DNA from 4 places in the Pantoea sp. LS15 genome. Region 3 is predicted to be linked to each of the others. Evidence: predicted binding sites of a transcription regulator. Region 3 holds the regulator's gene; each other region holds the start of a gene.
The links. The regulator CRP, encoded in region 3, controls carbon source genes, mostly activating them, when cyclic AMP is high. The targets are predictions, from matches to a motif close to ATGTGANNNNNNTCACAT.

Region 1 (3,127 bases), on a different contig from region 3:
CCAGCAACGTGGTGGGGCTGACCAGCATAATGTTATTTTTCAGCGCTTCGGTGATCAGTTCAGGCTGCCTGTCGAGTGCCAGCAGGAAGGCCGGTTCAACCGGAATAAACATCAGCACGTAATCCAGTGAGCGAAGGCCCGGCAGTTGCTGGTAGTCTTTTCGGCCCAGCAGACGGATATGGTTACGCACGGAAGCAATATGCTCCTGCAGCGCCGACTCTCGGGTGTAGTCATCTTCCGCATTAAAGTAGCGCTCATACGCCACCAGCGTCATTTTGGCGTCGATAACAACGTCTTTACCCTGCGGCAGACGCACAATCACATCTGGCTGCATGCGCGAACGGGCATCATTTTCGATGCTAACCTGTGTTTCATACTCATAACCTTCACGCAGGCCAGAGGCCTCAAGCACGCGGGTCAGAACTACTTCCCCCCAGTTTCCCTGGGTTTTATTATCCCCTTTAAGCGCACGAGTCAGGTTGACCGCCTCCTGCGCCATCTGTGCATTTAGTTGCTGAAGATTGCGGATCTCATGGGCCAGCGTGTGCCGCTCTCGAGCCTCCTGACCAAAACTGTCCTGCACCTGACGACGAAAACCGTCCAGCTGTTCACGCAGGGGCGTCAGCAGGCTGTTCAGGCTCTGGCGATTCTGTTCATCAACGCGGCGGTTGCTGTGCTCGAAAATGCGGTTGGCGAGGTTTTCAAACTGTTCGCTGAGGCGTTGCTCGCTGTTAATCATCTGGCGGATTTTGTCTTCCGCATGCAGCTGGGTGGATTCAAGACGGGTGGTCACTTCGCGGAGATCAGCCTCCAGCGAGGTGTTGATATCCCGCAGGTTGCGTAGTTCGTTGTTGAGCAACTCGCACTCATCGCGCCAGTGCTCGCTCAGAGCAAGCTGCTGTTTTGCCGCGCTTAAATCGGCGACCATCTCTTCTCGCTCGGCCAGTTGGTCGGCCTTCTGCTGTGCATGCTGGTAGCTGGAAATAAGCCAGCCAATCCCTAAGCCCACCAGCGCAATCACCGCGTAAATCAGGATCGAGATATCCACAATGCCCCCTGCATCAACGTATTACCTGCACAAAATAGAATTGTGCTGTATAAACGTCCAGTTTGAAAGGGTTTTCCTGCGAGGCGCTACGCAAAAAATAAAGGCCGAACGTGTCGGCCTTTTATTGCATGCAGAAGAGAGGACTAGATCAGGCGACGCGCCGCTTCAACCACGATTTTCACAGCATGACTTTCAGTCTGCTTCATGGTTTCGGCATTCGGGATCTCCTGCTGCGTACGGTTGACGATAACGCCCGCCACCATACCGGCACGCAGACCCTGGCTTGCGCACATGGTCAGCAGCGTCGCAGATTCCATTTCGTAGTTCATTACGCCCATAGACTGCCACTCTTCCATAGAGCCTTTGAAACGGCTCACCACGCGACCAGAGAAGGTGTCATAGCGCTCCTGGCCTGGGTAGAAGGTATCGGAAGAGGCAGTTACACCCACGTGCGTGGTTGCGCCCACAGATTTCGCCGCTTCAACCAGCGCAGTGGTACATTCGAAGTCTGCCACTGCCGGGAATTCCATTGGCGCGAAGTGCAGGCTTGCCCCGTCCAGACGAACGGATGCGGTGGTGACCAGCACGTCACCGACATTGATATGCGGCTGAATAGCGCCAGTAGTACCGATACGCAGGAAAGTACGAATGCCCAGTTGCGCCAGTTCTTCAACAGCAATAGAGGTCGACGGACCACCGATACCGGTTGAGCACACGATCACGGCTTTGCCATCCAGCTCTGCACGCCAGGTGGTGAATTCACGATGGGCTGCCAGCTTAACCGGCTTATCCATCAGCGCGGCGATCTTTTCCACACGCTCAGGATCACCCGGGACGATAGCGAGCGTAGCCCCTTGTAAATCGTTTTTGGTGAGGCCGAGATGAAAAACATCAGACTTAGACATAGGTGACTCCTCTGTGGGTCGGTTAGTCAGAAGAAGTAAAATGGTACTTTACAGAAGCAATACGCATAATTTCGTGATGAACTTCACCATGAATGAAAATGATTGCAGTAAATTTCCATAAAAAGGCGATTTACATCACATTAACAAGTTATATCGTGGTGTGCTGCACAAAAGATAGACCGTTTAAGGCACTGTGGGTTGTTAACCTGGTGTCTATATTTACCTTTGCGCTAACTCATTGGTACGGAGAATGCCATGACTGAAAAAATCGGTTTTGCACCTGCTGCAGCCCCGCATGCTTCAACCATCGTTTCAACGCCCGAAGAGGCCATAACGGCGGGTGAGACCTCCATCCCCTCGCAGGGGGATAATATGCCGGCTTACCACGCTCGGCCAAAATCAGTAGAGGGTCCTCTGCCCATCGTCATTGTGGTTCAGGAAATTTTTGGTGTTCACGAACATATCCGCGACCTCTGTCGCCGACTGGCGCTGGAAGGGTATCTGGCCGTTGCACCAGAACTCTACTTCCGTCAGGGCGATCCGAACGACTATAACGATAGTCCAACATTGCTTAGCAATCTGGTCAGCAAAGTCCCTGACGCGCAGGTCATGGCCGATCTCGACCACGTTGCCAGTTGGGCAGCACGTAACGGCGGTGATGCACATCGTCTGATGGTGACGGGTTTCTGCTGGGGAGGGCGTATCAGTTGGCTGTATGCCGCTCATAATCCGCAGCTTAAAGCCGCAGTGGCCTGGTATGGAAAACTGGTGGGCGCAAAAACGCTAAATTCGCCGAAATATCCGGTAGATATCGCCACTGAGCTAAATGCCCCAGTATTAGGGCTCTATGGCGGCCAGGACACCGGTATTTCGCTTGAATCAGTAGAGACAATGCGTCACGCACTCCGTGCGGCAAATGCGAAGGCAGAGATTGTAGTGTACCCGGATGCCGGGCATGCATTTAATGCCGATTATCGTCCGAGTTATCACGAGGAATCTGCAAAAGACGGATGGCAGAGAATGCTGGCGTGGTTCAACCAGCACGGTGGTAAAAAAGGATAAAAGCAAAAAGCCCGGTAGCGGCGACGCTTTACCGGGCCTACGATTTATCACGCCTGACGCAAATTCTGCGCCGCCTGCACCATGTTCGCCAGTGCTGCGCGGGTTTCCGGCC
Region 2 (3,127 bases), on a different contig from region 3:
AACGGCCACGTGATGCGTAATGTCACCTGTGCTTATGCTCGCGCTGTCGATGGGGAACTGGCGGACTGGATTGAATCCAGCGTCACCTTCCCGTCAACGATGGTGGATCGTATCGTGCCTGCAGTAACGGCAGAAACACTGAATAAAATCGAACAACTGACTGGCGTACGCGACCCGGCGGCCGTGGCCTGCGAACCGTTCCGCCAGTGGGTAATTGAAGATAACTTTGTAGCCGGACGTCCTGAATGGGAAAAAGCCGGGGCTGAGCTCGTGTCAGACGTGATTCCGTTTGAAGAGATGAAGCTGCGGATGCTCAATGGCAGTCATTCATTCCTTGCGTATCTTGGCTATCTGGCAGGTTACCAGCATATCAACGACTGCATGGAAGATGAGAATTACCGCCTCGCCGCGCATAAGCTGATGCTCAACGAGCAGGCACCAACCTTAAAAGTGAAAGGCGTCGATTTAGGTCATTATGCCGATCTGCTGATTGCTCGCTACAGTAACCCGGCCTTGCGTCATCGAACCTGGCAAATTGCGATGGACGGTAGCCAGAAGCTCCCGCAGCGTATGCTGGATTCTGTACGCTGGCACCTGGTGCATCAAAAGCCCTTCCCGCTACTGGCATTGGGTGTGGCTGGCTGGATGCGCTATGTCGGCGGTGTGGATGAGCAGGGTAATGCCATTGAGGTGAGCGATCCGCAACTGGCCGTGATTCAGGCGGCAGTGAAGGGAAGTGCTGAGGGGGAAAGCCGTGTGAAAGCCCTGATTGGCATCGAGGCTATTTTTGGCAGAGAGCTACCTGAAGAGGCTGGCTTTGTGGATGCGGTGATGAGCGCGTATCAGACGTTGCTACAGAAGGGGGCAAAAGCCACAGTGGCGCAGTACGCAGCACAATGATAATTCATCTCATGCCGCCGTTCGCGGCGGCATGTACGGGTACAATTTAGTGCATACCCAAGCGAATCAGTTCAATCGGTTCGAACTTACCTTCGCATCCTTCCACTTCCACCGTTTTGCTACGACGCACTTGCGCGGCATCAAGACCGTCGCTATGGATCGCTTTAATGACGCCAGTATGGCCAGTGCCGTTAATCATGACGCGGCTGCCAGTAGTGATTGCATTACGGTTACGGTCGTATGTCATCATGGTATATTCTCCTCTCTAACTTATCCTTTACGGCGCTAATTCAGCGTTCACCGTTTACGGGACACTATAAATACGCCTGTCAGCTTTTCTTGTTTTTGTTTTTGATCAAACTCACACTTTTTTCTCAATATTGTCGGCACTAATGGAACACGGCGATAATTTACCGTGTGAACCGTTTGTTTATTGATAGTTTTGGCGGGGAAATATTGATGTCTGGTGATATGAGGGAAATGGAAATAAGCGAAAAGACTGCACGTTATGCAGCCAACTTTGTGAAGCTCATCTGCCGGGTTTAAATGCAGAATTTACTCTTCGCTAAACCACTCGCTATTTTCCTGGCGAATAAGCTGCACAGATTCACTAATTTCCTGCAAATGCAGTGTCATCGCTTTTTCCACACCGTCTGCATCGCGCTTTTCAAGCGCATTAAAAATATCATGGTGCTGTCGGAGTAACATTTCCGGCGGGGAAACGTGATCAAGACTCATATAGCGCACGCGGTCGATGGTGGCCTTAATGTTTTCGATGGTGTCCCAGGCGAGTTGGCAATCGGCAATTTGCGCCAGTTTCTGGTGGAATTCGTCATCCAGCAGGAAGAAATCGTTGAGCTGTTTGCGGTCAATCGCAATGCGCTGCTGATGCAGGTTTTGCTCCAGCAGGTAGCACAGGTTGTCGTTGATAAGCGTTGCAGCGCGGCGCACTACTGCACATTCAATGGCCTGACGAACGAAACAGCCGTTGCGCACCTGAGAGAGTGAAATTTTATTCACGTAACTGCCACGCTGCGGACGGATCTGAATCAGCCCGTTTTCTGCGAGCTTAATAAACGCTTCGCGCACTGGCTGACGGGAAACATCAAAACGCACGGACACCTCTTTTTCAGAAAGCGGTGTACCCGGTGGGATCAGGCAATGGACAATATCACGTCGCAAAATGCGATAGATTTGCTGGTTTACAGGCTGGGTGGGATTGAGTTGCGATTCAGCGGCCATGAGTTGTCATTTCTCAGAGAGTTAGCCTGGACATACTACCATTCTTTTATAACCCGATACAGACCCGGCCCGCAGGCCGGGAAGGGCTCAGTTAGCCACGATGGACACTAAGTCCGGCAAAACTCTGGCTGACTGGCATCATTTCTACGGTATTGATGTTGACGTGCTTCGGCAGTGTCGCTACCCACCAGACCGTTTCGGTGACATCTTCCGGCGTCAGCGCGTTAGCGTTTTCGTAGGTTTTGTCCGCTTTCGCGTCATCACCTTTGAAACGCACGTTGGAGAATTCAGTTCCACCCACCAGACCTGGCTCGATATCGGTGACGCGAATGGCCGTGCCGTGCAGATCGGTACGCAGGTTCAGGCTGAACTGGCGTACAAACGCTTTGGTCGCGCCATAGACGTTGCCGCCCGCATATGGCCAGCTTCCGGCGGTGGAACCGATATTGATGATGTGGCCGCGATTGCGTTCCACCATTCCCGGCAACACCGCGCGGGTCATATAGACCAGCCCTTTGTTGTTGGTGTCGATCATGTTTTCCCAGTCTTCAACACTGGCTTTATGGGCAGGCTCCATGCCCAGCGCCAGACCGGCATTGTTGACCAGCACATCAATGGCGCGCCATTCGGCAGGCAGGTTAGCAATCATCTCTTCAATGGCTGCGCGGTTACGCACATCCAGTTGCGCGGTCAGGATGCTGTCACCCAGTTCGTCTTTCAGTTCCTGCAGGCGCTCCTGACGACGACCCGTTGCAATCACCTTGTGCCCGTTGGCGACGAAGCGACGCGTGATGCTTTCACCAAAACCCGCTGTCGCCCCGGTAACTAAAATAATCATCTCACTGTTCCTCAACGCTTTTTGTGTTGTACTAACATAGCACGGCCGCAGAGGGTGCGTTAAGGCAACATTTGTATGACAGCATTGCAGGGGATGGCGGCCTGGCCTAATCTGGGAGAAGACCCGTACTCAGGAGCAAAAGATGAC
Region 3 (3,127 bases):
ACCATCGCCCAGCCGTAGTTTTTGCGGATAATCAGGTAGCTTACCAGCGTAATTATCAGCATTCCCGCCAGGGTATAGCCTTCCGGCACGTGAAAGTGCAGCGTGACGCCTGCGATAATCAGCCCGGCCATCGTTCCGCCCGCCCGGTGCAGTATACGCACGCGCGTGGCGCCGTAGCCGTTCTGGGTGACAAACAGCACGGTCATTAAGATCCAGTAGGGTTTTGGCAGATGCAGCGCCATGCCCATCAGGCTGGCGGTACTGAGCATGACGCTAATCCGTGCGGCGTTGCGCAGAGCGGACGATTTAAGAGACAGATAGCTTCTGAGCGCCGGCAGTAACGGCAGACGTTTTTGTTTATCGGCCATGAGATCGCGGGGATAAAGCGGACGTTGCGTGCGCAACACACGGGCGATACGGCTGAAATGCCAGGCGGCAAACTGACCCACCGGGTTGTCCTCATGCTGGCGGGCAATTTTCTCCAGCGCGCCGAGCTGTTTTTCCATGTTAAAACGCGTGGGATAGCGGTGATATAAAATGTCATCAGCCAGCACTCTCAGACGCGCGGAGACGGTTTGCGCATTCCAGCGGATCACCGCTTCGGCATGACTGCGCTCGACCAGCTTTTGCACTTCCTGAGGATGGTGCAGGCTCACGGAAATATGCTCTTGCAGATCCAGCCCCACCTGGAAGATACGCAGCAGCCGTTTGTATTCGTGATTCTTGTTGGCGGCGAGCATATGCAGTTGCTGATAGCACTGGCTGATCAGATCCACCACCTTTTGCTGGCGTGTCAGCAGCGGCGGCAACGATTTTTCCGGATCGGTGTGCTGGGTAAGCAGGGTGTATTTGGCCTCGCAGTAATCAGCAAGCTGCACATAGAGCAGGCTCAATGATTCACGCAGGGGCTGTTCCCGCCACAGCCAGAACCAGAACCAGTTAAACAGCCCATACCACAGCGTACCCAGGGCGTAGATCAGGAGCGGCTCCCACACCGGCATGTTCCCCGCAAGGCTCAGCGTGAAGATGGCCGCAATCAGTGAGGCGGGAAGCAGGCGCGCATGAAGGGCGCTGATTTCGGCAGTGACGCCGAGCGTCATCGCCAGCACGGTCAGGATCAACGGCAGCGGAATATCGCGGGCCAGTAAAAGCTGCACGGCGAGGCTACAGCCAGCAAACAGCGAGCCGCCAATAATCAGACGTTTAAAAAAGCGCTTATGCGGTGTGTCCAGGCCGGCAATGTTGCAGCAGGCGGGCACAAGAGAAAACAGCAGACCTTGCTGAAGATGTCCAAGGATAAGGCCCACGGCCACAGGAAGACACAACACCAGCGTTTGTCGCAGTGCGTAGTTAACTTCCGGGTGATAAATCAGCCTGCGCCACATGGGGAAGAAAGACAAAAACGGCGTGACACCTTGCGATGGCACGCCGTCTGAGTGGAATTAACGCGTTCCGTAGACCACGATGGTTTTACCATGGGCGGAGATCAGGTTCTGATCTTCCAGCATTTTCAGAATACGGCCCACTGTTTCACGGGAGCAGCCGACGATCTGGCCGATCTCCTGACGGGTAATTTTAATCTGCATGCCATCAGGGTGGGTCATCGCATCAGGTTGTTTTGCCAGGTTCAGCAGAGTCTGTGCGATACGGCCGGTAACGTCCAGGAAGGCGAGGTTACCCACTTTCTCGGATGTTACCTGCAGACGGCGAGCCATCTGGGAAGAAAGACGCATCAGGATATCAGGGTTAACCTGAATCAACTGACGGAATTTCTTGTAAGAAATTTCAGCCACTTCACATGCTGTCTTTGCGCGAACCCAGGCGCTACGTTCCTGGCCTTCTTCAAACAGGCCCAGTTCACCGATGAAATCGCCTTGGTTCAGATAAGAAAGGATCATCTCTTTCCCTTCTTCATCTTTGATCAGCACTGCCACCGAGCCTTTTACGATGTAATACAACGTTTCCGCTTTTTCACCCTGGTGAATCAGCGTGCTCTTCGATGGGTACTTATGAATGTGGCAATGAGACAAGAACCATTCGAGAGTCGGGTCTGTTTGCGGTTTGCCAAGCACCATGCGCTGTTATCCTCTGTTATAAGCTGTCACCAGAGTCATCAGATGCATCCGGACTCTGGGGTTGCAATCGAATTCTTACCCATACCCTGGGAAGTCGGCTATCGTAACGTTTCGCAGCCAGTAAAGTTTGATGTCCTCTGCATACATGTGTAACGTCAATGTATTACTGTAGCATCCTGAGTGTTTTAGCATAGCTTTCGCCGCGTGTCTCCTGGTGTCTCGCTTCAGCATGATGCAGGTCGCCTTCCATTGCGAGAAATGTAACGCACACGTAATCTGTCACCAAAAATGCAACGTTGGAGTTAATGAATATGCAAGCGCGCGTGAAATGGGTTGAAGGGTTAACATTCCTGGGCGAGTCCGCTTCAGGACACCAGGTTTTGATGGATGGTAACTCCGGCGATAAAGCGCCAAGCCCGATGGAGATGGTATTGATGGCTGCTGGTGGATGCAGCGCAATTGATGTGGTGTCGATTCTGCAGAAAGGTCGTCAGGATGTGACGGATTGCGAAGTTAAACTCACGTCGGAACGCCGTGAAGAGGCGCCACGCCTGTTCACCCATATTAACCTGCACTTTGTGGTCACCGGTAAGGAACTGAAAGACGCGGCAGTTTCGCGTGCGGTGGACCTGTCTGCCGAGAAGTACTGCTCTGTGGCGTTAATGCTGGAGAAAGCGGTAAAAATCACCCATTCGTATGAAGTGATCGAGGCGTGATTGGTGGGGCATCGTGCGTGTAGATGCCCTCACCCTAACCCTCTCCCGTTGGGAGAGGGAATATGATCACGCGATCTGCTTCCCTTCCATCAACCGCTTCACCAGCGGCGTCATGATGAGTTCCATCGCCAGCCCCATTTTCCCGCCCGGCACCACCAGGGTATTCATGTGGGAAATGAACGAGCCCTGCAACATCGCCAGTAACCACGGGTAATCAATGCCTTCGAGGTTGCGGAAATGGATCACCACAAAACTCTCATCCAGCGACGGGATGCTTTTTGCCGCGAATGGGTTAGAGGTGTCAACTGTCGGTACACGCTGGAAGTTAATATGGGT
Region 4 (3,127 bases), on a different contig from region 3:
CGATGATGGCCTCCGTGTATGTATTCGCCATCATGATGGTGGCTTACTACGCCGGACAACTGGTGATGAACACCTTTGGGATTTCTATCCCTGGCCTGCGTATCGCCGGGGGGCTGATTGTAGCCTTTATCGGTTTCCGTATGCTGTTCCCGGCGCAAAAAGCGCATGAGTCACCGGAAGCGACCAGTAAATCCGAGGAGCTGGAAACCGAACCGAGTGCGAATATCGCCTTTGTGCCCTTAGCCATGCCGAGTACGGCGGGGCCGGGGACGATTGCGATGATCATCAGTTCTGCCTCCACGGTACGTGATGGCTCGACGTTTCCTGACTGGGTTGTCGCCGTTGCTCCGCCGCTGATTTTTGCGTTGATCGGCATCATCGTGTGGGCGTCTTTGCGCAGCTCTGGTGCGATTATGCGCTGGGTAGGCAAGGGCGGTATCGAGGCGATTTCCCGTCTGATGGGCTTCTTACTGGTTTGTATGGGCGTGCAGTTTATTATTAACGGCGTGCTGGAAATTATTAAAACGTACCATTAAGTTCATTGCCGGGTGGCGGCTTCGCCTACCCGGCACAAACAAACGTCACCCGTGTTGCCGCTGTTCTTCCAGCGCCACCGGCCATTTACGGAAGATGAGCACCGACCAGATCAGCGCTACCAGCGCAGGAATGGCACCCAGATAGCCGATCGCTGACATCGACACATGCAGGCTGATTTGATTTCCCACCAGCGCGCCCGCGCCAATCCCCAGATTAAAAATCCCCGAGAAGAGTGACATTGCGACGTCCGTCGCATCCGGTGCCAGGGCCAGAACTTTCACCTGCATGCCCAGACCGATAATCATGATCGCCACGCCCCAGAACAGACTGAGGATCGCCAGATGGTTTTCACTTCCCGCAGCGGGCATCAGTAACAGCAGGCAGGCCAGCAGCAGGCCAATAGCACTACTCACCAGAGAGGAGGCATGCTGGTTACCCAACTTACCAAACAGAATGCTGCCAATAATGCCCGCTCCACCGAGGATCAACAGTAAAACGGTGGCAAAGTTGGCGCTAAAGCCCGCCACAACCTGTACAAACGGCTCAATGTAGCTATACGCCGTGTAATGCGCCGTTACCACAATGACGGTAAGCAGGTAGATACTCAGTAACGCAGGGCGACGCATCAGCAGCGGCAGGCTTTTCAGGGAGCCGGAATGTTCGCTAGGTAGCGCCGGCAGCAGTTTGATCAGGCAAACCAGAGTAATCAGTGCACCCATGCCGATGGCGAAGAAGGTAGTACGCCAGCCGAAATATTGCCCCACGATGCGGCCAATAGGCAGACCCAATACCATCGCCAGTGCTGTGCCGGTTGCAATCAGGCTTAGCGCCTGGGCACGTTTACCGGCCGGCGCCAGCCGTATAGCCAGAGACGCAGTAATTGACCAGAACACCGCGTGGGCAAAGGCAATGCCGACGCGGCTAATGACCAGCACGGTAAAACTCCACGCCATAAACGACAAAACGTGGCTGGCTATGAACAACACAAACAGGCCGATTAACAGCTTACGCCGCTCCATCTGACTGGTCATGAGCATAAACGGCAAGGACATCAGCGCCACCACCCAGGCGTAGATGGTCAACATAATGCCCACTTGCGCCGTTTCCATCTGGAAACTTTCCGCGATATCAGACAACAGCCCAACCGGAACAAATTCTGTGGTGTTAAAAATAAATGCGGCAATAGCCAGCGTGACCACCCGTAGCCACGCAACTCTGCGGGAAACTGTGTTCGTTGTCATAGAGATGTCGGAGATTCGTTGCTGAAAAGAAGAGAGGTCGATCTTAAAACGTTAAATGATGAAAACTCAATCATTATGTGATGTAGATCTCAATATTTACCTTATAAAAGCGGTAGCCGGGAACGTCTTTTTCATTGAATATAAAAGAACAACACAATAAAAACAGGCGGTAAGACAATGCAGGAGATTGATTTTTATCTGGTTGATGCCTTCAGTGACAAAACTTTTGGCGGCAATCCGGCAGCGGTTTGCCCGCTGAAAGCATGGTTACCCGATGAGACTTTGCTGAGAATGGCGCAGGAGCATAATCAGTCGGAAACGGCTTTTTTCGTCTGCAGTAAAGGAGGCATTGAGTTACGCTGGTTTACCACCCTTACGGAAGTCAATCTCTGCGGTCACGCTACCCTGGCCGCCGCATACGTTCTGTTTAATGAGCTGAATTATCCCGACTCGCGGATCCACTTTGATACGGCTTCTGGCCGTCTGACGGTAAGCCGTGAAGGTGACTGGATGACACTGGATTTCCCGGCATGCCCAACGCATGAAGAGACGCCCACGCCGGAGATGCTCTCGGCCCTGGGTATCAGCCACTACGTTGAAGCCCGTAAAGGCCGGGCGTGGCTCATCGTGCTGGAAAATCGCCAGCAGGTTGAAGCGCTCGCGCCAGACATCCCGGCGATGACGCCAGGCGAACATAAAGTGACGGTAACGGCACGGGGAGACGGTGAATATGATTTTGTCAGCCGCTTCTTCTCGCCGGGCGTGTCCGTCCCGGAAGATCCGGTTACCGGCTCTGCGCACACGATGCTCATTCCTTACTGGGGTGAAAAACTGCGTAAAACGACGATGCTTGCTCGTCAGGTTTCCGCGCGTGGCGGGGATATCCGTTGCGAACTCAAAGATTCACGTGTGCTGATGAGCGGCCAGGCAGCACTCTATTTGAAAGGCACAGTTTTTCTGCGCTGAATACCCATAACAAGAGAGGAAGAGACAATGCAGGAAATTGAATTTTATCTGGTGGATGCCTTTAGTGACAAAACGTTTGGCGGTAATGCCGCAGCAGTGTGTCCTCTGGAAGAGTGGTTGCCGGACGAGACGTTGCTCAAAATGGCGCAGCAGCATAACCAGTCTGAGACAGCTTTTTTTGTGCGAACCGACGGCGGGTTTGAGTTGCGCTGGTTTACCACGCTGGATGAAATTAACCTGTGCGGCCATGCCACGCTGGCGGCATCACACGTTATTTTCGAATACCTTGATTATCCGCATACCGAAATTACCTTCACCACACGCTTTGTCGGTGACCTGACGGTCAAGCGCAGTGGTGACTGGCTGACGCTGAATTTCCCTGC

Region 1: a site for CRP is predicted at 2,077-2,094, ahead of udp (uridine phosphorylase). Genes of this name have one in related genera too.
Region 2: a site for CRP is predicted at 1,250-1,267, ahead of ydfZ (putative selenium delivery protein YdfZ). Genes of this name have one in related genera too.
Region 4: a site for CRP is predicted at 1,854-1,871, ahead of HED65_RS02255 (PhzF family phenazine biosynthesis protein). Genes of this name have one in related genera too.

The regions. Positions count from the first base shown of each region.
Region 1 covers NZ_JAAVXA010000017.1:61,612-64,738, reverse strand. The annotation lists gene rmuC (DNA recombination protein RmuC) at 1-1,048, opposite strand, end outside; gene udp (uridine phosphorylase) at 1,192-1,953, opposite strand; gene HED65_RS20020 (dienelactone hydrolase family protein) at 2,209-3,015, shown strand; gene metE (5-methyltetrahydropteroyltriglutamate--homocysteine S-methyltransferase) at 3,063-3,127, opposite strand, start outside.
Region 2 covers NZ_JAAVXA010000001.1:645,670-648,796, reverse strand. The annotation lists gene HED65_RS03005 (mannitol dehydrogenase family protein) at 1-900, shown strand, start outside; gene ydfZ (putative selenium delivery protein YdfZ) at 947-1,150, opposite strand; gene HED65_RS02995 (GntR family transcriptional regulator) at 1,456-2,142, opposite strand; gene ydfG (bifunctional NADP-dependent 3-hydroxy acid dehydrogenase/3-hydroxypropionate dehydrogenase YdfG) at 2,234-2,980, opposite strand; gene dcp (peptidyl-dipeptidase Dcp) at 3,123-3,127, shown strand, end outside.
Region 3 covers NZ_JAAVXA010000011.1:132,164-135,290, forward strand. The annotation lists gene HED65_RS16400 (YccS/YhfK family putative transporter) at 1-1,385, opposite strand, end outside; gene crp (cAMP-activated global transcriptional regulator CRP) at 1,443-2,075, opposite strand; gene HED65_RS16410 (OsmC family protein) at 2,387-2,791, shown strand; gene HED65_RS16415 (phosphoribulokinase) at 2,858-3,127, opposite strand, start outside.
Region 4 covers NZ_JAAVXA010000001.1:478,286-481,412, reverse strand. The annotation lists gene HED65_RS02265 (MarC family NAAT transporter) at 1-536, shown strand, start outside; gene HED65_RS02260 (sugar transporter) at 582-1,778, opposite strand; gene HED65_RS02255 (PhzF family phenazine biosynthesis protein) at 1,956-2,744, shown strand; gene HED65_RS02250 (PhzF family phenazine biosynthesis protein) at 2,772-3,127, shown strand, end outside.